One region of the Listeria sp. SHR_NRA_18 genome, then DNA from elsewhere that is predicted to be linked to it. Evidence: predicted binding sites of a transcription regulator. Region 1 holds the regulator's gene; each other region holds the start of a gene.
The links. Region 1 encodes Rex, which represses fermentation and respiration genes when NADH is low (regulators of the CRP and FNR family bind a similar motif). Its sites were predicted from a motif close to TTGTGAAATATTTCACAA; they were not measured.
Positions count from the first base shown of each region.

Region 2: the regulator Rex is predicted to act here: its motif matches at 2,043-2,060, upstream of DUK53_RS09455 (nitrate reductase subunit alpha).
Region 3: the regulator Rex is predicted to act here: its motif matches at 1,812-1,829, upstream of adhE (bifunctional acetaldehyde-CoA/alcohol dehydrogenase).

Region 1 is NZ_QPKR01000009.1:13,175-17,746, reverse strand. It holds gene DUK53_RS13060 (ABC-F family ATP-binding cassette domain-containing protein) at 1-1,679, opposite strand, end outside; gene DUK53_RS13055 (redox-sensing transcriptional repressor Rex) at 2,057-2,698, shown strand; gene DUK53_RS13050 (aminoglycoside 6-adenylyltransferase) at 2,733-3,557, shown strand; gene DUK53_RS13045 (DNA glycosylase AlkZ-like family protein) at 3,560-4,572, shown strand, end outside.
Region 2 is NZ_QPKR01000005.1:177,093-181,664, reverse strand. It holds gene DUK53_RS09455 (nitrate reductase subunit alpha) at 1-2,028, opposite strand, end outside; gene DUK53_RS09450 (molybdate ABC transporter permease subunit) at 2,395-3,066, shown strand; gene DUK53_RS09445 (ATP-binding cassette domain-containing protein) at 3,070-3,720, shown strand; gene DUK53_RS09440 (molybdenum cofactor guanylyltransferase) at 3,707-4,264, shown strand; gene DUK53_RS09435 (DUF817 domain-containing protein) at 4,286-4,572, shown strand, end outside.
Region 3 is NZ_QPKR01000001.1:428,935-433,506, forward strand. It holds gene DUK53_RS02180 (multicopper oxidase domain-containing protein) at 1-1,514, opposite strand, end outside; gene adhE (bifunctional acetaldehyde-CoA/alcohol dehydrogenase) at 1,992-4,572, shown strand, end outside.

The sequences.
Region 1 (4,572 bases):
TGCTTCTCCTCAGGATTCGTCTGTTGTTTTTGCAACGCATCAAGTCGTGCATGTTCTCTTTGCTCCGCGATTTTATCCTGATAGTAATCATAATCGCCGAGGTAAACCTGCGCGCGCGTCGGGTGCATTTCGACAATTTTCGAGGCAATTCGATTGATAAAATACCGATCATGCGACACAAACAAAATCGTCCCTTCAAAATCAATCAACGCAGCCTCGAGAACTTCCTTGCTCTCAATATCCAAATGGTTTGTCGGCTCATCCAGAATCAGTAAATTAGCGCCAATCAACGTCAATTTCGCGAGGGCAACACGCGCTTTTTCGCCACCACTAAGCGTATTGACCACCTTCAAAACATCATCATCAGAAAATAAAAAATTCCCTAGCGTCGTGCGAATCGCTTGTTCATTCAGATCAGGATAATCATCCCAAAGCTCATGCAAAATCGATTTATTGGAATCCAGTTTCGCCTGTTCTTGATCATAATAACCAATCTGAACGTTGGTACCAAAGCGATATTCACCAGAAAGCGCCGGAATGTCCCCAATCAATGTTTTTAGCAACGTGGATTTCCCGATCCCGTTTGGCCCAACAAGCGCAATACTTTCATGCCGCTTCATATCGAAAGTCAGCTTTTCCGAAACCCGTTTATCGACCGCATAACCAATCGCCAAATCCTCCACGAAAAGCACATCCTTGCCACTAGAACGGTCAAATTGGAAACCAAAATGCGCCGTCTTTTCACTGCCTTGCGGACGGTCCAACCGATCTAATTTCTCCAACTGTTTTCGGCGACTCTGCGCCCGTTTCGTCGTCGAAGCCCGAACGATATTCCGCGCCACAAAGTCCTCCAATTTTGCGATTTTCTCCTGTTGTTTATCGAATTCCTTCCATTGCTGCTCCAATTTTGCCTGCTTCTGAACGAGGTAACGCGAATAATTCCCAACGTAGCGATCAATCTGCGTGCGGCTAATCTCATACACTTGATTCACCACTTTATCCAAGAAATACCGGTCATGCGAAACGATGAGTAGCGCGCCTTTGTAATTCTGCAAATAGGACTCAAGCCAAGAAAGCGTCGCGATGTCCAGATGGTTTGTCGGCTCATCGAGAATCAGAATATCATGTCGCGCCAGAAGTAGTTTTGCCAAAGCAAGCCGCGTTTTTTGACCACCACTAAGCGACGCAATCAGTTTCTCATAATCCGCCTCGAAAAAACGCAAACCGTGCAAGACCGAGCGAATATCCGCCTCATATTGGTATCCACCTTGTTCCTTAAACGCGTGCTGCAACGAATCGTATTCCTTCATTGTTTGCTCGTACTGCACCTTGTTCTCATAAATCGCAGGGTCGCCAAGCCGTTCCTCAAGCGCGCGTAAATCTTGCTCCATAGCCCGAAGCCCTGTGAAAACATCCAGCATTTCATTCCAAATCGTTTTCGAAGACTCAAGGCCAGTATTTTGCGCCAAATAACCAATTTGGACATGCTTCGGCTTTGAAATCGTGCCGCCATCATAACTAATCTGCCCAGCAATAATTTTCAAAAGCGTCGATTTCCCCGCACCATTCCGACCAACCAGCGCAATCCGATCATTCGTCTGCACTTCTAATTTTATATTTTCTAATATCGTTTCAGCGCCAAAATTTTTGACAATCTGTTGTACTTGTAAAAGTATCATTTTTAAATTCTCCTTCATCTCAAAATCCGTCTCTTCTTAGTTTATCGCAAAGCAAGGAGAGAAGCAATGTCTTGAGAAAGGAAACGCTTACGATAATAGAATTCACAAACTCAATCTTGTGAAATAACTAGCAATATAACATCTTTTGCTGTATAATGGAATCCAACAAGCGTTGTAACAAAATAGTAACATATCATTTGAGCAAAAACATTGTGAAATCTATGTGAAATGTTTATAGTGAATAAGCAAGCATGTGAAATGAACAACGATACGAATTAGCGCAATCGTTTTTGTTATATCTCCATGTTTAGTAGCACAAGGATGGCGTGCGAAAGCCACCGTCCACTTACAAATCAAAAGGAAGAAGGGAAACAAACATGATCGAGGAAACGGGCAAGATTCCACAAGCCACAGCAAAGCGTTTGCCGCTTTACCACCGCTATTTAAAGTATTTGCATGAGTCAGGAAAAGAACGCGTATCATCCGCAGAATTAAGCGAGGCTGTGAAAGTTGATTCAGCAACGATTCGTCGCGATTTCTCCTATTTTGGAGCACTTGGCAAGAAAGGTTACGGCTATAATGTGTCCTATATTTTGGACTTCTTTAGCAAGACGCTGAGCCAAGACAAGCAAACGAACGTAGCCATTATCGGTGTCGGTAATTTGGGGACCGCACTATTACACTACAATTTCATGAAAAATAATAATATAAAAATTGTCGCGGCGTTTGACGTCGATGCAAACAAAGTTGGAACGGTGCAACAAGACATTCCAATTTTCCACTTAAACGATATGCAAGATTTGCTGAAGGAGAACAAAGTCGAAGTCGTTATTTTAACCGTGCCATCCGATGAAGCACAAACAACCGTAGATCGCTTGCTAGAAGCCGATGTGAAAGGCATTCTGAACTTTACACCAGCACGTATCAGCGTACCAAAACACGTGCGCGTGCATCACATCGATCTAACAACCGAACTACAAACACTGATTTACTTCCTAGAAAACTATCCAAACAAATAATAACCGAAGAGCCAGACGCGATGTTTGGCTCTTTTTGGCGAGGAGGAAAGCCACTATGCTTAAAAAAATTGTCACGTGGGCACAGCACCAAAATCAAGTCTGTGCGCTCGTACTAGAAGGTTCGCTCGCGAAAAAGCAAGACGTAGATGCCCTATCAGACTTAGACATCAACGTCTGGTTCACCGGAGAAGTTCCGTTCGGAAAAACAGTAGAATGGCTCGCAGAAATCGGCGATGTACTTATCGAAAACCAGCTACATATGGACACACCAGCCGGTGAAATCGCAACCCAGCTCGTCATCTTCCAAAACGGCATCAAGGTCGATTTTTCCTTCTGGCCGATCACCTATCTAGATAATCCTTTCCCGTACTATGAAAAAATGGAAATACTACTAGATAAAGGCGCATACACCCAGCAAATCAAGCGATGCGTCCGTGAAAAAACGAAACTCGCGATGGAAAAGGCTGATTTCAACCAAATCGTGAACGAGTTCTGGTTCGAGTTACATTACGTTGCAAAATTTCTCAAACGCAAAGAAATCTGGTTTGTGCAAGACATCCAAGCAGGCATCCGCGCGAATTATCTTTTACCAATGTTAGAAGAACAAGCCCGCATCACCGAGCGAAATCCATCTTTTTCAGGTCGCAAAATGGAAACTTGGCTCGATCCCGTGTATTTCAACCGCTTACCATCGATTTTTGCCGACTATTCATTGGAAGCAAACTGGCAAGCCATGTGGGAAGAAATCTCGATATTTGAAGAAGTCACCGATTTTATCAGGAAACACTACCAATTCGAGCTCCCAACAGCTAAAATAGAAGGAATGAAGCACTTATTACGCGGCATACAGGAGGGATAATTTTGTTCACAAAAGCAGAAATAACGCAAATACGGCTACACAAATTAGGAATGGACGAACCGTTCGCCGATTCAACAACATTCATGAACCAAGCAATCGCCCTGCAATCGCAAAACCACCAACCAGCACTCGTGAATTTTTTACAACACGTAGACATGCGTTGGCGCGACGCAGAACAGTTTTTCGAAGACGCGCAAGTCATAAAAATCTGGGCCAACCGATTAACACTCCACACTTTTTTAGCAGCAGATTGGGAAATGGTGTTCCGCGTTTTTGGCACACGGACGAACATCGTACACCGACTTTGTAAAAAAGAAGGCATTGATTTGGAAGCAATTTTGGCGGAAATAGACAAGCTTGGAAGAGGGCAAGAAGTGGTGAGTCGCAAGGAACTGGAAGCGATTATTGGCGATTATTCCGCGCAGGTCAGATCCGCAATCATTGCCCAAGCCGCGATACGAGGCATTTTATATTTGCTACCATCGAGCGATACGATTAGAAATTACAGTCACCGCATGCGATTAGGCAATTATAAAAAGTGGACGAGCGACCCTGAGAAAGATATCGAGGCACTGATGACATTGATACGTCGCTATTTAGCAGGATACGGCCCCGCAACTTGGGACGATTTCAGGCATTGGAGTGGTTTGAACATCGGCGAAATAAAGCCAGCAATAACAAGATTGGCAACAGAACTCGACACATTCACGCTAGAAGGCCAAACCTATCACGCACTAAAAGGCGAAAAAACCGTACCAGCATCCGAAAAAGTATTTTTATCAGGAAAATTCGACCAATCCGTAATCGCCTACAAAGACCCAACATGGATCATGACCGAAGCCCAGCGAAAATCAGCTTGGACAGTAAATGGTCACTGCTCGGCGATTATCGTAGCAGAAAACCGCGCCATCGGATTATGGAAATACGAATGGAAAAAAGAAACCCTACAATTCACCATTACCTATTTTGAAAAAGCCTGTCTCGAGACGGAAATCAAGCAAGAATTGGAACATTT
Region 2 (4,572 bases), on a different contig from region 1:
CAAATCCTCGACAATACCCGACACGATTTCCGCATCCGATTTGTCCTTATTTTCAGCCGCGAACAGCAAACTATTCTTGTTAAACTGCGGATACGAAGGCAACCAACCAAGTCTCGCCGCCAACACATTGTAATCCGCCGGGTGTTTATAGCTCGTTTTTTGCGCCAGTGGAGACTTCAAAGCATCCGTGTCCATCTCCTCATAACGCCACTGATCCGTCGCAAAATACCAGAAACTCGTCGCGTTCTGCTGTCTCACCGCGCCCTGCCAATCCTTCGCAAAAGCCACTGTTTGCCAGCCCTCAATCGGACGACATTTCTCCTGACCAACATAATGCGCCCAGCCTCCGCCATTCACGCCTTGCGATGCCGTCAAAATAACCAAGTTCAAGATCGAGCGGTAAATCGTGTCACTATTAAACCAGTGATTAATTCCCGCGCCCATGATGATCATCGAACGACCACCCGTATCAATCGCATTCTGCGCAAACTCACGCGCAATCTGCGTCACAATATCCGCCTTCACACCCGTAATCGGTTCCTGCCAAGCCGGCGTATACAAGCTTTCCGCATCATCCAATCCACGCGCCGCCATCGTGTCCCCATCATGCCGCGCCACACCATACTGACTCAACATCACATCATAAACCGTCGCAACTAAGCGCTTCGAACCATCCGCCAGCGTAATTTCCCGAACCGGCAATTCCCGTTCAAAAATCCCATTCCCCGTATTATCAAAATAAGGAAACGCAACCGTATCGATCCGATCCAAGCCAACCGTCATCGCAGGCGCAATCACAGAACCATCCTCACGTGCAAGCGACAAGTTCCACTTCACGCCCTCTTCCCAGCGCTGACCCATCGTCCCATTCGGAACCACAATCTCGCCCGTCGTCTCATCAATCAAACACGTTTTCCAATCCGCATTAGCCGCCTTCTCAAGCCCCGCATGCAAATCGTCCTCACGCAAGAAACGACCCGGCGTCAAGCCCTTATCCGTCTGATCAAGCAACAGCAAAAACGGCAAATCCGTAAACTGTTTCGCATAATCAATAAACTGCGATTCCGCGCGTTCCACATAAAACTCCTTCAAAATAACATGCGTCATCGCTTGCGCAAGAGCAGCATCCGTCCCAGGATTCGGCGCCAACCAATTATCCGCAAACTTCACGTTCTCCGCATAATCCGGCGCAACCGCAACAACCTTCGTCCCCTTATAACGAACTTCCGTCATAAAATGCGCATCCGGCGTCCGAGTCAGCGGCACATTCGAGCCCCACATCATAATGTAACCCGCATTATACCAGTCACTCGATTCCGGCACGTCCGTCTGCTCACCCCAAATTTGCGGAGAAGCAGGCGGTAAATCCGCATACCAATCATAAAAACTCAACATTTCACCACCGAGCAGCGTCAAAAACCGCGACCCAGCCGCATAACTAATCATCGACATCGCAGGAATCGGCGTAAACCCAGCCAAGCGATCCGGTCCATATTTCTTAATCGTATAAATAAGCATCGCCGCAACCATATAATACGCTTCCTGCCAAGTCACACGAATCTGTCCACCCTTACCACGCGCACTCTTGTAACTATCCGCCTTCTCAGGATCTTCCACAATACTCGCCCAAGCCTTAATCGGGTCCCCGTACTGCTTCAACGCATTTTGCCATAAACGCCACAATTTCCCGCGCACATACGGATATTTCACACGTAACGGACTATACTCATACCACGAAAAACTCGCGCCACGCGGACAGCCACGGGGTTCAAATTCCGGCATGTCCGGCCCACAACTCGGGTAATCCGTCGCCTGATTTTCCCACGTAATAATCCCGTTCTTCACGAAAACCTGCCAACTACACGAACCCGTACAATTGACACCATGCGTCGTGCGAACCACTTTATCATGACTCCAACGATCCCGATACATCTTCTCCCAAGCCCGGCTTTTCTCCTCCATCACCGTCCAGTTACCATTAAATTTCTCCGTCCGTTTAAAGAACCGCAAACCTTTTTTCCTCACTATGTACCACCTCATTTTTGTTATTATATTCACAAAGAAAAACAGTAAAATTCCTATCTAATCCGATAGTACAACTTCTCCCATTTCCGCGCATCGGGAGAATCCCTATATTTTCGCGACTAATATTCTTTGACAATGCATGATTCGCATAACATAATAGAGAAGGAATACATAAAAAATCAATCCGCAGACCATTATCCAGGTTTTCATTCTGTCCCACCAAACTTCAAGCGCGCCGACAAGGGTTTAGTTCCTAGGCAAAAGCGAGTACCGAAGCGGAATGTGCGATTTGCACTCGAGCATCGGAACAGAGTTTTTAACGACGGAAATGAGCCCTTGTCGGCGCGCTTGATCGGAGGTTCAACAATTATGCTAACACCAGTCCTACACTCACTTATCATCGCGTTTGCATCCACACTTCTCGCGTTCCTCACCATGCTCCCACTCAGCTACTACTTCGCGAACCGCAAATCACGATTTCAACTCATCATTGAGATCATCATCCTGCTACCACTCGTTTTACCGCCAACCGTTGTAGGCCTGATTCTACTCAATCTGTTCGGAAAAAACGATCTTCTCGGCGCCTTTTTATGGAATAACTTCAACTATAGCTTCATCTTCACGCTCGCCGGTGCCGTTATCGCAACAACGATCATCATTTTACCAATTATGTACCAAGGCCTAAAAAGCGCGTTTCTCTCCATCGATCACGACCTCGTCTGGGCCGCACAAACCCTGTCAGCCAACGCCAGAACTATCTTTTTAAAAATTATCCTACCAAACTGCTGGCAACCAATTTTAGCAGGGATTTTACTTAGTTTTTGCCGGGCGATGGGTGAATTCGGAGCAAGCCTGATGGTCGCTGGTTACATCGAAGGAAAAACCAACACCATTGCCTCCAGTATTTACTTCATGGTTCAACAAGGCGACATGCGCACCGCCATTTATCTTGGACTCATCAACGTCATCATCGGCATTTTCGCGCTAATGATCATCCACATCCTGACCGTCCGCCAAACCAACTTAACGAGAGGAATGTAACCCATGGCACTACGCTTAAAATTCAAAAAGAAACTACCCTTTCACGACCTTGATATCAACTACGATTTCGTCGCGCCAATCACCGCCATTATGGGCGCTAGCGGCTCCGGCAAATCTACCCTATTTCAATGCATCAGCGGCCTCAAAAAAATCGACGAAGGCATCATCGAATTTGGCAACACCGCTTGGGACGATACATATAGTGATATCACCGTTCCAACCGCTGCTCGCAAAGTCGGCTACCTCTTCCAAAATCTAGCCCTCTTTCCAAATATGAACGTCTTTCAAAACATCGCATTCGGCCTAACCGTCAACAAAAAAAATCGCGCCGAAATCGAGCAACAAGTCCGCAAAATAAGCGATTACTTACAGATTTCCCATCTCCTTTTTTCCTCCGTTCAGAAATTATCCGGCGGTGAAAAACAACGCGTAGCCATGGCTCGTGCGATGATTATCAATCCGAACCTACTACTTTTAGACGAACCATTTAATGGTCTTGACGAAGATACGCGCAACATCTGTATCGAACTCGTTGGCCAAATGGCGCGCGATTTCGACATTCCTGTCATCTTTGTCACCCATTACCACCAAGAAGCCGCCTCCCTCACAGGCGAAATTTTAAAAATAAAGGATGGTCGCCTTGTCAAAAACTAAATCAATCGCAGGCATCATACTTGCAGGTGGAAATTCCCGACGTTTCGGCGAAGATAAAGCGCTGTACAAAGAAACACCCAACGCGCCAACATGGGTAGAACAAACCGCCGACAAAACGCGCTCACTCGTCGATCACGTCTTCATCGTCACGAATCAGCGCCTATTCCCAAGCATCCAAGCGCTATTCCACGACGATACAACAACCGTCCTAACCGACCAAGAACCGTTCGTCGACAAAGGACCACTCGGCGGCATTCACGCAGTCATGAACGCCAGCAATTACGATCACTACCTACTCTCACCAACCGACACACCACACATAACGACCGCCATTTTCGCCGAGCTCATCCATCAGGGAAATGCCTATGCCGCAACCGAGACCGCGCAACACTACCTAACAGCCTGCATCCCTCCTTGCAAAAACGAAATCGAGGCCATGTTACGCGCAGATAACCTTCGCATTCGGCAATTATTACAAACCATCGGCACACAAAAACACCTTTTTCCAAGCGACATCCCATTCCAAAATAGAAACTACAAATAATCATTCTTCTGGAGGTACCACATGCGTTTCCTATCCCTGCTCTGGCAATTCACCTGGACACAAATACTCTGTTGCATCTTCCCAGCCATCATTTTTCTCTCGCTCGCCTTTTCCAAATACATCGATATTCCCTTCATTCCAAGGTACGATTTACTACTTATCATCTGCATCATCGCCCAACTACTTCTGATCAAATTCGGCCTCGAAACGTGGGACGAACTCAAAGTCATCATGCTTTTTCACGTCATCGGTCTCGTCCTTGAAATCTACAAAATCCAGATGGGGTCCTGGGCCTATCCAGAAGACGC
Region 3 (4,572 bases), on a different contig from region 1:
CTGTAACTACGATTGACAAAAGTCGTTTTTACGATATCACCATTGCTAACCATCAACATCGGTGTGTTCGGATAAAGCTCACCGTTAATCGTCCACAAATGATGCACCATCCCATCAAAGAAAGCGAGTTTACTATCAAAAACCATCTCAAATTCCCTGTCAAAATCAGCCGATACGTCTAATTGACTAGCTTGCTGCTCCCCATATTCCTCTGGCTTGAAAACTTCATCTGGGACTTCCATCGATGCTTTCGTTGTTGTCGTTGTAGATTGGAAAACCCAACCACCACGCTCATCTTTTGCATCAAACAAGCGCACCGCATGATTTGGCATCGTAAAGGTAACATCCATCCGACCACCAGCTGGAATTTGTAAATAAGTTTCCTTCAAATTAGTAGGTTTATGAATGGCGTTCCCATCTATCGCTGCGACTTGAAACGCGGTACCGTTCAAAATCAGTTTTTGCGGCTTATTGTGTGCATTTCCAAGACGAATTCGCACATTAGTACCCGGTTTGATTTTTTTCGGTACCGTCCCGTCTCCAGAAAGTAGCGCACCAGATGCATCTATATATTTCGGCGCCACAAAACCAACAATCTCTAACTCCTCTTTCGACTGCTTCTTTGGCTCTACAATGAGGGAACCAAATAAACCATGACCCACCTGCTCCGATGACTGATTATGCGAGTGGTACCAGAACGTTCCAGCCGTGTCTGCCTTAAATCGATACGTATAGCTCTCGCCAATCGCCACAGCTTTTTGCGAAATATCAGGAACGCCATCCTCCGCAATCGGAACATCGTAGCCATGCCAGTGAATTGTTATCCCATCCGCAATATTTTTATTAGTCAGCGTCACTTCGACAACATCGCCTTGTGTCACTCGAATTACCGGCCCCGTTAACTCCCCATTAAAAAGCCACAATTCTTTCTTTGACCCATCAGGAATTTCCATCCTCTTTTTCGCCGCTGTAAACTGGAAACGCTTCGTAACAACTGCTGCATCAGGCCCAGTAAGTGCCGTCACGTCGACCAGCTCCTTCACGTTCGTTATTTTTCCGCCGCCCCAATCCAGGCTTTCCTCATGACCATTCGCCTGCATCGCGGTCGCATTAAGAACTAAGGAGCCAAAAATAACCCCCACAATAACAAGAACGCTCCCCGAAACAATCCACCGCATTTGGAAACGCCCACCAAAGAATCTATCCCAAACATATAATAGGAAGAAAATAAGAATCGGCAACCCAAAACACTCAAAATACGTCCATCCATCTGGAAAAGCAGGTATTTGAAAAGCAATCATAAACACCGCAAACCAAGCCACAAAAATAGCATAGCGTTGGACTAGACGATTCCACAATTCCCGCTTCCTAAAAATCGTTAACAAAATAAACGGTGAAACAACCATCGGCGCGAGCATGCCAAAAATCTGTCGGATAAACTCCCATCCAATGCTCAAACTAGCAACTACTGCCACAACAAACCAAGCAAACAAAAGCAGTACATTCCCCATCATAAGTAGCCGTCCCCCTCTAAAAGGAAGAATCGACCATACAATAGCCATCCCCACTAAAAGCAATACAGAACTCCCAAAAAACATCATATACATCGTTATGTAACCCCTTTTTCTATATAATCTTACTTCTCCCCAAGTATACTACAAAATGCACAATCTTTCTTGGAAGCCCCTAACCTATTTCTGATAAACTGCTAAGAATCAGGCTAAGGGAAACTCCTCTTTTTCTTAACTTATCTAAGCTAAATCTATCACGCTCCACTTTTTAGATATGTCTTTTTTACTATTTTCGAGATTAAGTGAATATATTCACAATAAACACTAGACAAAGACTTTGTGAAGTGTTACACTTACTTTGTAAATAAGAAATCCAAGAAGATGACGGCGAGTCGACCGCCGCAATTTTTTTGAAATAACAGGGACGTTAAATGTCACCAGAGGACGTTTTTAGTCCCAATACTATTGGAGGGTTCACAAATGGCAATGAAAGAAAAAGCTGTTAACGAAGAATTAGAGGTTCAAAAAGTAATTGATACACTAGCAAGTAACGGACAAAGCGCACTAAAAGCGTTCGCCGATTTTGGCCAAGAAAAAGTAGATCATATCGTTCATGCAATGGCACTAGCTGGTCTTGACCAACATATGCCGCTTGCTAAACTAGCAATTGAAGAAACTGGTCGCGGAATCTACGAAGACAAATGTATTAAGAACATTTTCGCAACAGAATATATTTGGAATAGCATCAAAGCAGACAAAACAGTCGGCATTATCAATGAAGATAAACAAACTGGTGTCGTTGAAATCGCAGAACCAGTCGGCGTTATTGCTGGGGTAACTCCTGTTACAAACCCAACATCGACAACACTTTTCAAAGCTATCATTGCTATTAAAACGCGTAACCCAATCATTTTTGCATTCCATCCAAGCGCTCAAAAATGTTCTTCTGAAGCGGCTCGTGTCGTATATGAAGCAGCAGTTGCAGCCGGCGCTCCAGAACATTGTATTCAATGGGTTGAAAAACCATCCCTAGAAGCGACAAAACAATTGATGAATCATAAAGATGTAGCGCTCGTTCTTGCTACAGGTGGTGCCGCAATGGTTAAATCAGCGTACTCTACTGGTAAACCTGCACTTGGCGTTGGTCCTGGTAACGTTCCCGCTTACATCGACAAAACTGCGAAAATCAAACGCGCAGTAAACGACTTAATCCTATCTAAAACATTTGATCACGGTATGATTTGTGCTTCTGAACAAGCTGTAATCGTCGACAAAGAAGTGGCAAAAGCCGTTAAAGACGAAATGGAAGCGAACAAGTGCTACTTCGTTAAAGGCGCTGAGTTCAAAAAACTAGAAAGCTATGTCATTAATCCAGAAACACACGCATTGAATCCAAATGTAGTCGGTAAATCCCCTGCTTGGATCGCAAACGAAGCTGGTTTCAAAGTTCCAGAAGATACAAAAATGCTCGTAGCTGAAATTAAAGGTGTGGGCGATGATTACCCACTATCTCACGAAAAACTAAGCCCAGTCCTAGCTTTCATTGAAGCAAAAGACCAAGCACAAGCCTTCGATCGTTGTGAAGAAATGCTCGTGTATGGTGGTTTAGGTCACTCAGCAGTTATTCATTCTACAGACCGCGAAGCACAACTTGCATTCGGTTTACGTATGAAAGCATGTCGTATCATTGTAAACGCACCATCTGCTCAAGGCGGAATCGGCGACCTTTACAACGGCTTCATCCCTTCCCTAACACTTGGTTGCGGATCTTACGGTAAAAACTCTGTATCACAAAACGTTAGCGCAACAAACCTTTTAAACGTGAAACGTATCGCAGAACGGAGAAATAATATGCAATGGTTTAAATTGCCACCAAAAGTATTCTTTGAAAAATATTCTACACAATATCTACAAAAAATGCCTAATATCGAGCGTGTATTCATCGTAACTGACCCAGGAATGGTTCAATTTAAATACGTTGATGTTGTTATCGAACACTTGAAAAAACGCGGCAATGACGTGTCCTATCAAGTATTTGCAGACGTAGAACCAGATCCATCAGACGTAACAGTTTACAAAGGTGCAGAATTAATGAAAGACTTCAAACCAGATTGCATTATCGCACTCGGTGGTGGTTCTGCAATGGACGCTGCCAAAGGTATGTGGTTATTCTATGAACACCCGGAAGCTTCATTCTTCGGCTTGAAACAAAAATTCCTAGATATTCGCAAACGTACGTTCAAATATCCTAAACTTGGTGAAAAAGCACAATTCGTTGCTATCCCTACTACATCCGGTACAGGATCTGAGGTTACTCCTTTTGCGGTTATTACAGATAAAGAAAACAACATTAAATACCCACTAGCAGATTATGAGCTAACTCCAGACGTAGCAATTGTCGATGCACAATACGTTATGACTGTTCCAGCTCACATTACAGCTGATACAGGTATGGACGTGTTAACACATGCGATTGAGTCTTACGTATCTGTTATGGCAAGCGATTATACACGTGGATTATCTCTACGCGCGATCGAAATGGTATTCGAATCATTACGCGCATCCGTTCTTGATGCAGATGAAGATGCTCGCGAAAAAATGCATAACGCTTCTGCTATGGCGGGTATGGCCTTCGCCAATGCTTTCCTAGGCATAAACCATAGTTTAGCACACAAAATCGGACCTGAATTCCACATCCCGCATGGTCGTGCCAATGCTATCTTGATGCCACACGTTATTCGTTACAATGCAACAAAACCTAGAAAACATGCGCTATTCCCAAGATATGAATCTTACCGTGCAGACCAAGATTACGCACAAATCGCTCGCGTTCTTGGACTTCCAGCTTCTACAACAGAAGAAGGCGTGAAATCACTTGTTGATGCTATTATCAGCCTTGGTAAAGATTGCGGAATCGACATGAGCTTGAAAGGTCAAAACGTTGATAAGAAAGCATTTGACGCAGTGGTTGATACACTTGCTGATCGCGCATTCATGGATCAATGTACGACTGCTAACCCAGTTCAACCGCTCGTTTCTGAGTTGAAAGAAATTTATATAA